DNA from 3 places in the Viridibacillus sp. NPDC096237 genome. Region 1 is predicted to be linked to each of the others. Evidence: predicted binding sites of a transcription regulator. Region 1 holds the regulator's gene; each other region holds the start of a gene.

Region 1 (5,159 bases):
ATGAGAAGTATAAAAAATATCACTTATCAGATGGAGTGCAGATGGATGGAAAACGATTCGACATCGTAGGCTATTTTAATAGCAGTATGAATGCGACAGATCATGTGGCGATTGTAAGTGAGAAAAGCTTCCGCAAGCTGGACGACACAAAAATCAGTCAGTTTTATATAAAAAATGATGAGTTGATTTTAAATAAATTGTACGGTGCATTTGGAGATGACATTTTAGGAACGATGGATGCAAGGCAACAAAGCCTAGATAATACGAGTTTCGCACAAAATCTTCAAAGTGTTTTAATGATATTTATTCTATTTATCGCATTGATAAGTATTTTATCCTTATTGAATAGTTTCTTTATCTTGCGAGATAAACAGCAGAAACTCTTTGCAATTTTAGGCGCAGCAGGACTAAGTAAAAAGAAATTAATGTCGCTAAACTTCTGGCAGATCTTCGCTTTAGGGGTACAAGGTCTATTGATCGCAGAAGTGATACTTATTTTGGTCTTACGATTCTTTGAATGGTTTATTCAAACCGTAATCGGGCAGAATATTCCTCTGGTTGTCACCTATGAAATGCAGCTACAGGCAATTGGCGTATATCTTTTTGTGTTGATTGTTGTTTGGCTGGCAAGTCGTCGTAATTTGAAAAAAATGAATATCCTACAAACAATACGTGAAAGGTAAGCGGGTAAAAACTATGCTTAAAATTGAAAATGTTACAAAAACAGTAAAGAGTGGTCAAACAACTCAAAACATCCTATCGAATGTATCATTAGAAATCCAACAAGGTGATTTTGTCTCTATTTTGGGTCCAAGTGGTGCAGGAAAATCAACATTATTATATTGTTTGAGTGGCTTATCGAATATTACAGAGGGAAAGATTTTGATAGCAGAAAAGCCCATCCACACATTGAAAGAAGAGGCACTTGCAAAATTTCGCTTTGAAAATCTAGGTATTATTTTTCAGGATTTTCATCTGATCCCAATGTTGAATGTGAAAGAAAATATTATTTTCGTGGCACAAATGTATAAAAAATATCAAGATGACACTTATTTAAAGGAGCTGCTCGATATTGTTGGCTTGACGGATAAGGCAGATACGCCGGTCGCGAATCTTTCCGGTGGGCAGCGGCAGCGTGTTGCAATTGCTCGTGCACTCTTCATGAAACCAAATATTCTTTTTGCAGATGAGCCTACGGGTAATTTGGATAGTCATACAGCTGAAGTCATTACTTCTTTATTGGAAAAGGTCAATCGAGAATTTGGTACGACCGTTGTGCAGGTGACTCACGCAGAAGAACTAGCAAAACGTTCTGGGTGTATTATTCGGATGAAAGACGGAGGAATCGTCTGATTTATGCGACTTTTTGTAAAAAATTGGACATCATCCAATCTAGGAGTATGTGCGCAATATTATTATGAATTGCCGGCATTTCAGAAAATAGAGGTAGATAAATTCAAAAGAAAAGAAGATAGAATACGCGCGATTTTTTCTAGGCGGTTATTAAATGAATTCTTGCAACGCCATGATTTTGAACATGGGCAGTTGGCAGTATCAGAGTATGGGAAAAAATATATCAAAAATGGAGCTGTCTATTTTAATATCAGTCATTCGGGTAGATATATTGTACTTGTAGAGTATGATCGTGAAATCGGCGTAGATATTGAGCAGATCTCTGCTTATGATGAAAAAATAGCCCAGCTTTGCTTTACACCATACGAAAATTTAGTATTAAAAGAAACACCAGCCAGTAAAAGAGATGATCTTTTCACATGCATTTGGACTCGTAAAGAGAGTTATGTGAAAAATTTGGGGTTAGGGTTAACATGTGAGGCATTTTTACGTGCGATAGAAACCTTGGAAAATGAAGGAATAGTTTATAACATGTATGATTTTCATGAACTGGCTTGTCTGAGTCAGAAAAGTGATGGGCATATTATGAGTGTGTGCGTTTGAGATTCAATTTAAATAAGATTAATGTCAAATGGTGTTGATAGTGAGTTTTCCTATGTAAAATAACGTCGTAATGGGTTAATTAAGCAGCTTAAGGAGATATCCTCAAGCTGCTTTTTTTTGTACTGTTTGACAATTTATCAAGATATGATGTCTATAACTGAAAGTTTTTAGCCAAGAGTAGTTTAATGAAGTGCGTCACCGTTCTTCACGCTTTGTGCTAGTAAAAAACCCTTCTAACAAAATGGTGTGGCAAAACAAATGGACGCCACTGAAGGGTTGGCACTCTACAGAAGGCAAATCAACATCTTTGTAACATTAGTAGATATATATATTCCTAATTAATGTAATATAAAAAGATTGTAAGAATCAAATAAATTAATAAGATTCTTACAATCCTATATGGTTGTCTCTTATAAAACGTTTCGATACAAACCGACTACTTTACCTAAAATGGAAACTTGATCTACAATAATTGGCTCCATAGAAGAGTTCTCAGGCTGTAAGCGGAAATAAGATTCTTCTCTAAAAAATCGCTTAACAGTTGCCTCATTGTCCTCTGTCATCGCTACAACAATTTCACCATTATTCGCAGTGGCTTGTTGTTTCACGATTACATAATCTCCATCTAATATACCAGCTTCTATCATAGATTCACCCATGATTTCAAGCATGAAAATTTGGTCTTCAGTTGTTCCATAAGAATCTGGGATTGGGAAGTATTCTTCAATATTTTCAATTGCTGTAATAGGAAGGCCTGCAGTAACTTTACCAACTAGTGGTACATGTACAACGCCTTGTTTTGCAATTGTAGAGTCTTGCTGATCTAATATTTCGATTGCACGAGGTTTCGTTGGATCTCGTCGAATTAGTCCTTTGCTCTCAAGTCTAGCAAGATGTCCGTGGACTGTAGAACTTGATGCAAGACCAACTGCTTCACCAATTTCACGGACGGAAGGCGGGTATCCTTTAGTGCGAACTTCCTCTTTGATGAAAGACAATATATCTTCTTGTCTTTTCGATACTTTTTTCAATCCAATCACCTCTTTATCTCATACTATGTAAAAGTTAATAATAGTATAGCATTAGCGAACAAACAATGCAAACATAAGTTCGAAAAAGCCGTTGACAAAAACAAGTGTTCTGTTTATATTTAGAACATATATTCCGAACGGGTATCCGAGTGAAGGGGAGAATCAGTATGAGTTGGTTAAAAAAATATCAATATATTACATTGCTTTTTGGGGTTTGCGTAATCTTTACATCAATTTTAGTTGTTGCAAATAGTGCGAATACATCATATAAAGAGATTAAAGTTCACGACGGGGATACTTTAATTTCTCTGGCGAATAGATATAAAGGTAATATGGCTGACCATGAATGGATATCAAAGGTTAAGAATGAAAACAATTTAATTGACGATACGATATATGCGGGACATACTCTAATAGTTCCAGAACATGATAATATTAAAGTTCAAAATATAGGGATAGAAGTGGCGAGTGATAAAAAATGAAACAAAAAATAGCAATACTCTATTGCCGTGTTAGTACAGATAAAGATACACAAGATACTTCGCTTGAAAGGCAAGAGATTGAGTTAAGAGAATTTGCAGCTAGTAAAGGCTATGAAGTTGCTCAAGTATTTTCAGATCGACATAGTGGATATGATATTGATCGTGAAGGATTACTTGATTTACTCGAATGTGTAAAGGACTATGATCAACCAACACTGTTTGTACAAGATGAAACACGTTTAGGACGTGGGAATGGTCGAATGGCGGTACTTCATTTATTGCAAAAAACGAATACAGACATTTTTACTTTAAGTGATGCAGGTCATGTTCGATTAAATGAAATGGATGCTATGTTGTTAGAAATATTAGCAATTGTAGAAGAGTATCAACGTAAATTACATAATGCTAAAATCCGCAGAGGGATGAGGAGAGCTGTTCAGAACGGCTACAGACCAGAAAAGAATTTAAAAGATCGAGGGAATCCTGAAGGCCGAGATCGAATAGATGTTCCAATTGAACAAATAATCCATCTTAGACAAAAGGGTATGACGTTTGAAGAAATTACAGATACTTTAAGAGGATTAGGTTTCCAAGTTAGTAAAGCGACGATTCATCGTAGATTTATGGAGTTAAAAGAGGAAAAAAAAGACTAAAAGCTTGCGCTTGCGGTCTTTTTTGCATACCTTTGTATTAACGTCTGTATGAAAGGTGAGAAAACAATGTTATCAAAAGAAAAATTACAACGTATAAGTGTACTTTCAAAAAAATCAAAATCACAAGGCTTAACTGTAGAGGAAGCAAAGGAGCAAACAGCACTTCGCAAAGAGTATTTAGACACATTCCGATCTTCAATGCGTGAGACAATTGAAAATGTCCGCGTTTTCGATCCAGAGGGAAATGAAGTAACTCCTGAGAAATTACGTCAAAAACAAAACAAGAATAATCTTTTAAATTAAGCACAATTTATAGAAAGCATTGTTTTATATAAGAATGTTGACTACACTGTAATAGTACAATATTTAGCTTAAGAAAGGATGTCTACTAAAAATGACTCAACAAGCAGATCAGCTTGCTATTAACACAATTCGAACTTTGTCTATTGATGCTATTGAAAAAGCTAATTCAGGTCACCCAGGATTACCAATGGGGGCTGCGCCAATGGCTTATACTCTTTGGACAAAACAACTTCGTCACAATCCTTCAAACCCAAACTGGTTTAACCGCGATCGTTTTATTTTATCAGCCGGTCATGGCTCAATGCTATTATATAGCTTATTACACTTAGGTGGATATGGTTTACCAATGGAGGAAATCAAAAGTTTCCGTCAATGGGATTCTAAAACACCAGGTCACCCAGAATACGGTCATACAGCTGGAGTTGAGGCAACAACAGGCCCATTAGGTCAAGGTATTGCAATGGCTGTTGGTATGGCAATGGCGGAAAGCCACTTAGCAGGTGTTTATAATAAACCAGAACATGAAGTAGTGGATCATTATACGTTTGCACTTTGTGGTGATGGAGATTTGATGGAAGGTGTCGCTGCTGAGGCAATTTCTTTAGCAGGTCACTTACAACTTGAAAAACTGATCGTGCTTTATGATAGCAATGACATCTCTTTAGATGGCGATTTGAATAAATCATTCTCTGAAAATATTCAAAAGCGTTTTGGATCATATAACTGGAACTACA
Region 2 (5,159 bases), on a different contig from region 1:
TCCGGATAATGTGAAGAGAGCCGTTTCCTATTTAGAAGGGCGCGGTGCGTTTGTGGAGGTGATTAACGATGTTATTTGATTTCGAACATTTCCTTAGTATGCTTCCAGATATATGGAAAGCATTTGGTGAAACATTACTCATGATTGGTATTTCACTTAGCATCTCGCTAATCATCGGTTTACCACTAGGTATTATTTTATTTATTACAAGCAAAGGTTTATTTTTACGAAACCGTTTTTTGAATGGAATTCTAGGGTTTATTGTCAATCTTGTTCGTTCCATTCCTTATATCATTCTATTAGTAGCGTTGTTCCCACTAACCAAAATATTAGTTGGGGATACTATTGGGCCAGTAGCTGCGAGTGTTTCATTATCCGTAGCAGCAATCCCATTTTTCGCGAGACTTGTTGAAACGTCTATGCGTGAAATTGATAAAGGTGTCATAGAAGCATCAATTGCAGTCGGTGCAACACCGTGGATGATTGTAAAAGACGTGTTATTACCTGAAGCGAAATCAGGTATTATTCAAGGCATTACAATGACGGTTATTAGTTTAGTCGCATACTCTGCGATGGCCGGTATTATCGGCGGTGGTGGGATTGGTGACTTAGCAATTCGCTTTGGTTATTACCGCTATGACAACACAATCATGATTGCGACAGTTGTCATTTTAATAGTTATCGTCCAAATTATCCAACTTGCAGGCGATGCCATTTCAAAAGCAATCGATAAGCGATAAAGGGGAGATTTCAAAATGAAGAAATTTTTACTAGCAGCGTTATTATTCGTATTAGCAACAGCTTTAGTTGCATGCGGTAACAAAGATGAAAGTAAAGAAAAAGATTCAAAAGAGATTAAAATTGGCGCAACTGCAGGTCCTTATAGCGACATGTTAAATAAAGCAATCATTCCGCAACTAGAGAAAAAAGGCTATAAAGTAAAACCTGTTGAATTTAGTGACTACGTACAACCAAATAAAGCATTAGATTCTGGTGACATCGATGCAAACCTTTTCCAACACTCAATTTATCTTGAAAACTTTAATGAACAAAACAATATGAAACTAGTTGGTCTAATTAACGTGCCGGCTGCACCAATGGGCTTCTTTGCAAAAGATTTTAAGTCAATTGATGATATTAAAAATGGCGCAAAAGTAGCAATTGCTAACGATCCATCAAATGCAGCACGTACATTACTATCATTACAAGAACAAAGACTTATCAAAATTGATCCTAATATTGAAGAACTAAAAGCATCTGAAAAAGATGTTGTTGAAAATCCTAAAAACTTAGTATTCCAACCAATCGAAGCAGCAGGGCTACCACGCGCAATCGAAAGTGCTGATCTTGTTGGTGTCCCAGGAAACTTTGCGCTTGCGGCAGGACTTGACCTACAAGATGCACTATTCTTAGAAAATATGCCTGATAAATTCCGTAACGTTATCGCAGTTAAAGAAGAAAATAAAGACTCACAACTAGCTAAAGACATCTTAGAAATCGTTAAATCAGAAGAATTCGAAAAAATCATCGACAAAGAATTCAAAGGCTTCGGAAAACCTGACTGGATGAAATAAATGCTGAAGGCGCTCGTTCAGACCCGACAGGCACTGGAGGGCTCGAACTAATAATGTAAAGCTAATTTAGTCTTACACCTCCCTTCCGAGATACTGGGGAATTACAGGACTTTAAATCAGTTTTTGATATCCATTAAAAGTACTGAGTAAAAATTACCAATTCTAAAAAGAACGTTTGTGCGTATAATATATACAAACAAACGTTCTTTTTCGTTGTGGAGGGAGAGTGAAAAAAATGAAAGATCAGTTAATAAAAGCGATGCAACACAATCAGTTATTAAATATGATGTACATTTCAAAGTCTGGAGTCATCACGAAAAGGTGTATCAAAATAATTAAGGTAGCCAATAGCGTACTTTTATTCTCGATAATGTTCTTGTTGTTGTTCCAGTTGTCTATAAAGAGCGAGGGATCATTTAATGTATGAAAACCTTCCTGAACGTTCCATTATATGTATTGATATGAAGTGCTTTTATGCCAGTATCGTAGCGATGTTACATGGACTAGATGTTTTAAAAACTCCAGTTGCAGTAGTAGCAAATTTTGACCAACCAGGTAGCGTAGTGCTTGCTGCCTCCCCCTTAATGAAAGAAAAATTTAGTATCAAAACTGGTAGTCGTCGTTATGAAATACCTAAACATCCTGACATTAGATTGTTTGAGCCGAAAATGAGTTTCTTTATTCAAATATCGATGACGATTACAAAATTGATCTCTAATTACGTCCCAGTTGATGCTATACATGTGTATAGTATAGACGAAAGTTTTGTTGATTTGACCGGCACTGAAAAGCTTTGGGGTTCACCTGAAGAAACGGCTAAGGAAATACAAAGGGCTATTCTTGACCAATTTAATATACCTAGTGCAGTAGGTATGGGACCAAATATGTTAATAGCCAAATTAGCTTTAGACCTTGAAGCAAAGAAAACAGGCTTTGCTAAATGGACGTATGAAGATATTCCAAAGAAATTATGGCCAGTTCGACCCCTTTCTGAAATGTGGGGAATTGGTAAACAGATGGAAGTGAATCTAAATGCTATGGGGATACAAACAGTCGGTGGTTTGGCTAATACAGATCTAAAAGAATTAGAAAAGCGCTTTGGTGTAATGGGCAATCAACTCTATCACCATGCATGGGGAATCGATTTATCCACATTAGGGGAGCCGTTATTAACAAACGGAACTTTAAGTTTTGGGAAGGGCCAAATGCTGATGAGGGATTACCACACACGTAAAGAAATCTCTGTAGTACTCCTTGAAATGTGTGAGGACGTAATGAAGCGAACACGGGATGCAGGTTATGTTGGCCGTACAATTAGTATTGGTCTTTCTTATAGTCGAAACGCTATGACCAAAGGATTCCATCGATCTAAAACGATTGCAGTACCAACAAGCGAAACCCTTGTGATGTATAAAACTTGTATTGAATTGCTGGATAAACATTTTGCAGGTGAACCAGCTCGGCAGTTATCTGTCCGAATATCCAACTTAGAGAAAGAGCATAGCATTCAATTGGATTTATTTGATGAACGTAAGCCACAGCGTCAAATAATCGGTCCTACAATGGATGCAATACGCAACAGGTTTGGAGCTACCTCAATATTAAGAGCAGTTTCTTTCACGAAGGCTGGTACAGCTATTAATCGAGACCGCTTAGTTGGTGGTCATTTGGCATAGGAGTGATTTATTAATGATACAAGACAGAGGTAATATTAAATGGGCATCGATGATGTTGCCGGAGCATTTGGAGCTTCTTAGAGAGTACAAACAAGAGCGGCGTACAGAACAGCCAAGAGAATTGGCTGAGTGGGAACTGGAAGAACTACAGAAAACAATCGATCAAGCTTTTAATCAGCAATTGGACATAAAGTTAGAAGTGTGGAAGGACTACAAAATCACACAATGGACTGGAATAATTAAATCGATTAATACTAATGAACTCATACTTGAAACACTACTTAAAACGAAAAGTATTTCAATCCAAAGTATTCAATCAGCTCAACTGGATGCTGATTATTATGATTAAAGCCGACGAAAGACAGTTACTTCATAAGTATCTTTTGTTGGAATTAGCACTTAAATCATTGCAGGTTGACTATCGTAAATTAGAGCAGTTTAAAATGAAAACGGTATTTCTTCCAATGATGGATTCATTGCTAAAGGATCTAAGACAAGAATATTTTAACCTCAAACGAGAACTTGCACAAAAACGTATACGAGTAGTAGGTTGGCAACTAGTAGATGAATACTTTAGTGACGTGCAAGTTGCCACTGCAGGTAATGATGTAGTACTTCGTTATGCAAATCAAGCTCTTAAATCACAAGTGGAAAAGTTGTTGATTAATCATATAAGAAATAACAAATGACGGGTATTAGGCCTGTTTATTAAAAAATGTTGCTTTGAAATAAAGCTTGATCAAAAATACCCCACAAACCAGTATTTAACGATAAATAAAAAGAATCCATTTTGAAAAAAAGATTGATCAAAATGGATTCTTATACAGCAGATTTAAATATCGGCTTTATAAAAAAGTTTGATCATTTTCTATCTGTGTTCCTTCACAATCGCGCCCGATTGTTGAATAGTAGAAAAGAGAAAAAGCTGCAAAAATAACACCTTAGTTATTGTGCTAAAGCCTTCGTTAGTTAAAGTGCAATACTTCACAATGTTTTTTTCATAGGTATACACTGCAAACTTTTATCGTCTCTGCGGAATTGTCATTTCTTCCCATGAATAACCTGGTATAGTTGCAATCCATAACGTATCTCCTATGATATCCACATCCATAACGACTAAATCAACCGCATCAAACACTTTTTCAGGTTTTCTTGCGTCTTTTATGTTGATGGAATAAATAGCTTCATCTCTATATGTGTATCCGAATAATTTCTCTCCTTTTTTAATGAAATTAACTATCTCTTCATCAACTTTAATTTTTCTCCAATTTCCCTCTTGAAGATCTCGGGTCCAAATTCCACTTTTTGTTGTAATAAATATCCTATTATTAATCACTATCATATCACTAGGTTCATCATTACGATTCGGCATAGTTATCTCTTTCCAACCATCATTTGTCTTTTGCAAAACCTTCCTTTCTTCTGTTAATCCTACCAAATCACCATTATTCGAGATTTGAACCACAAAAAATGGTTGAGGTATAATGGCTTGTTTCCAACTCTCCCCTTGATTGTTCGTGCGGTAAATATTTCCATTTGATATCACGGCTATATGGTTGTTGATCGAATAATCAATGCGCTCAATCTTGTGGTCTAATGAAAGGATTTTTGTTCCTTTACTTTTTGATGTAATGCCTGCCCATAATTCTTTTTCGGTTGCTGCGTATAATTGATCATTCTTATTAAACCACGCGTGCGTTACATAATTATTAACTTGGAGTTCTGTCCATGCTTCTCCATTGTTATGACTCAATTCAATAAAATGTTGCTTGCTTGTACTAAATTGTGTTGGCTTTTTGTCTCCCCATACCACTAAATTGTTATTTCTAGCGACAACCCCCATAATCGCCATTCCCTTTTTTGTTACGGTATCGGTACCAATACGTTTGGATATTAATCCTCCGCCGTA
Region 3 (5,159 bases), on a different contig from region 1:
ACTTTCCATTTTAGAAAGAGACTGTAAAGCATTTGAACAAGGAACATTCAAATTGAAGCGGCCATATATCGATTTAGTGCATAAAGCGATGAAACAGGTGCAAAGTGAATTAAATGCAGCTCATCAATATTTGCAAAAAAACCGGCTTAAAATTATGCGAGGAAATCGTGATGAGTTATTTTCTGAATATATCTTTGTTTACAATAATACTGAAGAACATCGCAGGTATTCTAATATTCGATTACGTAACCGAGTAGAAGAACTGTTAACAATATATTTAACACAAGTCCAATTTAAAAAAGAGAAGGACGTTTAATCTCAAAACGTTGCTGTAAAAAGTATGCCATCGCTAGTTGAGTTCTCATTGTGATAACTGAAACGTCTACTTCTATATCTTGTCCGTTTTTAAACGAAACAAGACTTCTTGAAGGACCAGCGTCTTCAAAAAACTCAATTGCATGCATAGCAAACCAAACATTATAGTGCGAATTTGGCGATAAAGTGGGCATGAAAATACAAGGTGTACCATAATCATATGCAACAACAATGGGTAGTTTATGGCGTGCGCCAAGATATTCTTTTGACTTGTTAGTAGCAAGCTTAAAAGAAGTACCATAGTCAGAACAAGATTTATGGATTACTCGAGATGGTCTTGCATCTACAAGAAATTCCCTCTCCTTTTCAATTACTCTCGTGTAAATGCTATTACCCTCAAAAACTGGCATAAGTGCAAACGTACTAAAAGACAAAGTAAAATTAGATAATTTTGTAATTTTTTCTTCCAATCTATATTCCCCCTTTCGAAAATAATCGAAATTAGTATAATTTCACTATCATTTTAACTATAATTGGTATAAAGTGCAACGAATAAATGGAATATAACAATGAAAAACCCTAAATATTACCTAATATATAAAATAAGATTGCTTATTTATCTGAAATTTCTTATAATAGAAAAAAGGCATTCGAGGTGAGATCGTTGGATAAATATTATTCCTATACCGATTTTTTAAAAGCTCTTGGACGAACTGATAGCACGAATAATGCTGAGAAATTGTTGGATACGATCTATTTAGATTTGTTTTTAAGCCATGTACATCGTGCACAAACTGAAGAGTATCTATTAGCTTGTATTGACTTGGCTTTAGATGAAAGAAATGAAGTCGCCTTTTATCAATACGTACAAGAATTAGAGAAATTACAGACAACTATCGGATAAGCATTGTTAGACAATTATTGATTGATATAAGACATGCTAGTATAAGTTTTCAGCTTATACATAGAGAATTTATAACATAGCAAAATCGTTCCTTTATGGGGACGATTTTTTTATTGGATGAACTGTCGCGAAAGGGTGGGTAAGTAAAAAAAGTGTAAGTAACGTTAGAAGGGCTGATTTAATCTTGTTTTATTCTGAAGTTATCGTGGATAAAAAAAGAGGAAAATGCTAAATAACAAGTATCCTCAAAATATAATTATCGCCAAATCAATGAAACTATTTCGAAAAACGTATGTTCGCTTATTGCTCGATATTTCCAATTTGCTATGGTAAAATAAATGTAATTAGTAACAAGGAGGACGTGGCTATGGTTCAGGCATTTGATTTACATTCACCATACAAGCCAAATGGCGATCAGCCAGCAGCAATCGCAGAGCTTGTCGAAGGTGTCAGTAAAGGTAAACAACACCAAACCTTACTAGGAGCAACTGGTACGGGTAAAACATTTACAATTTCTAATGTTATTAAAGAAGTCAAAAAACCTACCCTTGTGATTGCGCATAATAAGACACTTGCGGGTCAATTATATAGTGAATTTAAAGAGTTTTTTCCAAATAATGCAGTAGAATATTTCGTTAGCTATTATGACTATTATCAGCCAGAAGCTTATGTACCTCAAACGGATACATATATCGAGAAGGACTCTAGTATTAATGATGAAATTGATAAGCTTCGACATTCTGCAACTTCGTCATTATTTGAAAGAGAAGATGTCATCGTCATCGCGTCTGTTTCTTGTATTTATGGTCTTGGTTCACCAGAAGAATATCGAGAAATGGTATTGTCTATCCGAACAGGAATGGACATAGAACGGAATCAATTGTTACGTAAACTAGTAGATATTCAATATGAACGCAATGATATTAATTTTACACGCGGAACATTTCGTGTACGTGGTGATGTTGTCGAAATTTTCCCGGTATCTCGAGATGAGAGATGCTTGCGTGTAGAATTTTTTGGTGATGAAGTAGAACGTATCCGTGAAGTCGATGCTTTAACAGGAGAAATTCTCGGCGAACGAGAGCATGTCGCCATCTTCCCAGCATCCCACTTCGTTACACGGGAAGAAAAGATGATAAAAGCTATCGAGAATATAAAAGTTGAATTGAAGGAACAGCTTGAGAAACTTCGTGAAGAAGATAAATTACTTGAGGCACAACGCTTAGAGCAAAGAACAAATTATGATTTAGAGATGATGAGTGAAATGGGCTTCTGTTCAGGTGTCGAAAACTATTCGCGTCATTTAACGCTAAGACCAGCAGGCGCAACACCTTACACATTATTAGATTACTTTCCAGAGGATTTTTTGTTAGTTGTGGACGAAAGTCATGTTACGCTACCTCAAGTTCGTGGAATGTATAATGGTGACCAAGCGCGCAAAGGCGTTTTAGTTGATCATGGATTCCGTTTACCATCAGCACTTGATAATAGACCGTTAAAATTTGAAGAATTTGAGAAACATGTTCATAACGCGATTTTCGTTTCTGCTACACCAGGACCTTATGAATTGGAACATACACCTGACATGGTAGAGCAAATTATTCGTCCGACTGGTCTACTTGATCCAGAAATTGAAGTACGTCCAATTGAAGGGCAGATTGATGATCTAATCCATGAAATTAATTTAAGGACTGAAAAAAATGAACGTGTATTAATCACAACTTTAACGAAAAAAATGTCTGAAGATTTAACGGATTATTTAAAAGAAATTGGGATCAAGGTACAGTATCTACACTCAGAAGTAAAAACGTTAGAGCGAATCGAAATAATTCGTGAATTACGTATGGGAACATACGACGTATTAATCGGCATTAACTTACTACGTGAAGGTATCGATATTCCAGAGGTATCTTTAGTAGCCATACTGGATGCAGACAAGGAAGGCTTCTTACGTTCAGAGCGTTCGCTTATCCAAACAATTGGACGAGCAGCACGTAATTCGAATGGTCACGTTCTAATGTATGCAGATCGTATGACGGATTCGATGACAAAAGCGATCGACGAAACGAATCGACGTCGTACAATCCAAGCAGCCTATAATGAGGAGCGCGGGATTACACCAAGAACTATTCAAAAGGAAATTCGCGATGTAATTAGAGCAACTCAGGCAGCAGAAGAACCAGAAACATACGTAACGAAAGTAATGAAGGGTAAAAAACTTACAAAGCAAGAAAGAGAAACGCTCTTATTATCTTTAGAAAAAGAAATGAAAGATGCCGCAAAAGCGCTCGACTTCGAACGTGCTGCAGAGCTTCGTGATACAATCCTGGAACTGAAAGCGGAAGGATGAAGGAATTGAAAAACCAAGAAATTATCGTTCAAGGTGCACGTGCAAATAATTTGAAAAATGTGGATGTGAAAATTCCGCGTGATAAGCTCGTTGTAATAACTGGCTTATCAGGTTCTGGAAAATCATCTCTCGCGTTCGATACGATTTATGCAGAAGGCCAAAGACGTTATGTGGAGTCTTTATCCGCATATGCTCGTCAATTTTTAGGTCAAATGGATAAGCCGGATGTTGATGCAATAGAAGGGCTATCGCCAGCTATTTCTATTGACCAAAAAACAACAAGCCGAAATCCACGCTCAACAGTTGGAACCGTCACAGAAATATATGACTACCTGCGCTTATTATATGCGCGTGTCGGCAAACCGATTTGCCCAAATCATGGTATAGAAATTACGTCGCAAACTGTGGAGCAAATGGTTGATCGTCTTGTGCAATTTCCTGAACGTACGAAAATGCAATTGTTGGCTCCAATGGTTGCAGGGCGTAAAGGGACACATGTGAAACTTCTTGAAGACTTGAAAAAGCAAGGGTATGTTCGAGTTCGTGTCGATGGAGAGTTGCGTGATTTAGATGATAATATTGAATTAGACAAAAATAAAAAACATAGTATTGAAGTGGTTATTGACCGTGTTGTATTAAAAGAAGGCGTAGAAGCTCGTTTGAGTGATTCCCTGGAGACGGCACTTAGATTGGCAGAAGGTCGTGTAATGGTTGATGTAATGGAGCATGAGGAACTACTATTCAGTGAGCATCACGCTTGCCCAATTTGTGGCTTTTCAATTGGAGAATTGGAACCGAGAATGTTCTCATTCAATAGTCCATTTGGTGCTTGTCAAAAATGTGATGGTTTAGGAACAAAATTAGAAGTCGATCCAACACTCGTTATTCCTGATTGGAGTCTCACATTAAATGACAATGCACTCGCACCTTGGGAACCAACGAGTTCACAATATTATCCTCAACTATTAAAAGCAGTTTGTGACCATTACGACATCGATATGGATATGCCGGTTGAAGAAATACCGAAAGATAAAATGGATAAGATTTTAAACGGCTCAGGCACGGATAAAATCCACTTCCATTATGAGAATGACTTCGGTAATGTTCGTGACCAAGATATTATTTTTGAAGGTGTCCTACGTAATATTGAAAGACGCTTTCGTGAAACGTCTTCTGATTATATACGCGAACAAATGGAAAAGTATATGGCACAGCAACACTGTCCGTCTTGTAAAGGATACCGCTTAAAAGCTGAGACATTGGCGGTAAAAGTTGATAGCAAACATATTGGAGAAGTGACGGAATACGCCATTAAGGACGCATACGTTTTCTTTTCGACTTTATCGCTCTCTGAGAAGGATATGCAAATTGCTCGCTTGATTTTAAGGGAAATTCTAGAACGTCTAGGGTTTCTTGTAAACGTTGGTCTCGATTATTTAACATTAAACCGTGCTGCGGGTACATTATCAGGTGGGGAAGCACAACGTATTCGCTTAGCAACTCAAATTGGCTCGCGCTTAACAGGGGTTCTGTATATTCTTGATGAGCCATCAATTGGCTTGCATCAAAGGGACAATGACCGTTTAATTG

The links. The regulator LexA, encoded in region 1, represses DNA repair genes until DNA is damaged. The targets are predictions, from matches to a motif close to CGAACATATGTTCG.
Region 2: ACQKMD_RS03625 (DNA polymerase thumb domain-containing protein) is a predicted target of LexA. The motif match lies at 1,768-1,781, and genes of this name have one in related genera.
Region 3: uvrB (excinuclease ABC subunit UvrB) is a predicted target of LexA. The motif match lies at 1,505-1,518, and genes of this name have one in related genera.

Annotation. Positions count from the first base shown of each region.
Region 1 covers NZ_JBNNTI010000001.1:198,617-203,775, reverse strand. The annotation lists gene ACQKMD_RS01035 (FtsX-like permease family protein) at 1-683, shown strand, start outside; gene ACQKMD_RS01030 (ABC transporter ATP-binding protein) at 697-1,353, shown strand; gene ACQKMD_RS01025 (4'-phosphopantetheinyl transferase family protein) at 1,357-1,956, shown strand; gene lexA (transcriptional repressor LexA) at 2,367-2,987, opposite strand; gene yneA (cell division suppressor protein YneA) at 3,155-3,469, shown strand; gene ACQKMD_RS01010 (YneB family resolvase-like protein) at 3,466-4,122, shown strand; gene ACQKMD_RS01005 (DUF896 domain-containing protein) at 4,189-4,425, shown strand; gene tkt (transketolase) at 4,517-5,159, shown strand, end outside.
Region 2 covers NZ_JBNNTI010000002.1:154,713-159,871, reverse strand. The annotation lists gene ACQKMD_RS03640 (methionine ABC transporter ATP-binding protein) at 1-79, shown strand, start outside; gene ACQKMD_RS03635 (methionine ABC transporter permease) at 69-740, shown strand; gene ACQKMD_RS03630 (MetQ/NlpA family ABC transporter substrate-binding protein) at 756-1,574, shown strand; gene ACQKMD_RS03625 (DNA polymerase thumb domain-containing protein) at 1,994-3,250, shown strand; gene ACQKMD_RS03620 (YolD-like family protein) at 3,264-3,599, shown strand; gene ACQKMD_RS03615 (aconitate hydratase) at 3,592-3,939, shown strand; gene ACQKMD_RS03610 (WD40/YVTN/BNR-like repeat-containing protein) at 4,272-5,159, opposite strand, start outside.
Region 3 covers NZ_JBNNTI010000005.1:50,418-55,576, forward strand. The annotation lists gene ACQKMD_RS05425 (hypothetical protein) at 1-316, shown strand, start outside; gene ACQKMD_RS05430 (competence protein ComK) at 294-785, opposite strand; gene ACQKMD_RS05435 (IDEAL domain-containing protein) at 971-1,219, shown strand; gene uvrB (excinuclease ABC subunit UvrB) at 1,587-3,569, shown strand; gene uvrA (excinuclease ABC subunit UvrA) at 3,575-5,159, shown strand, end outside.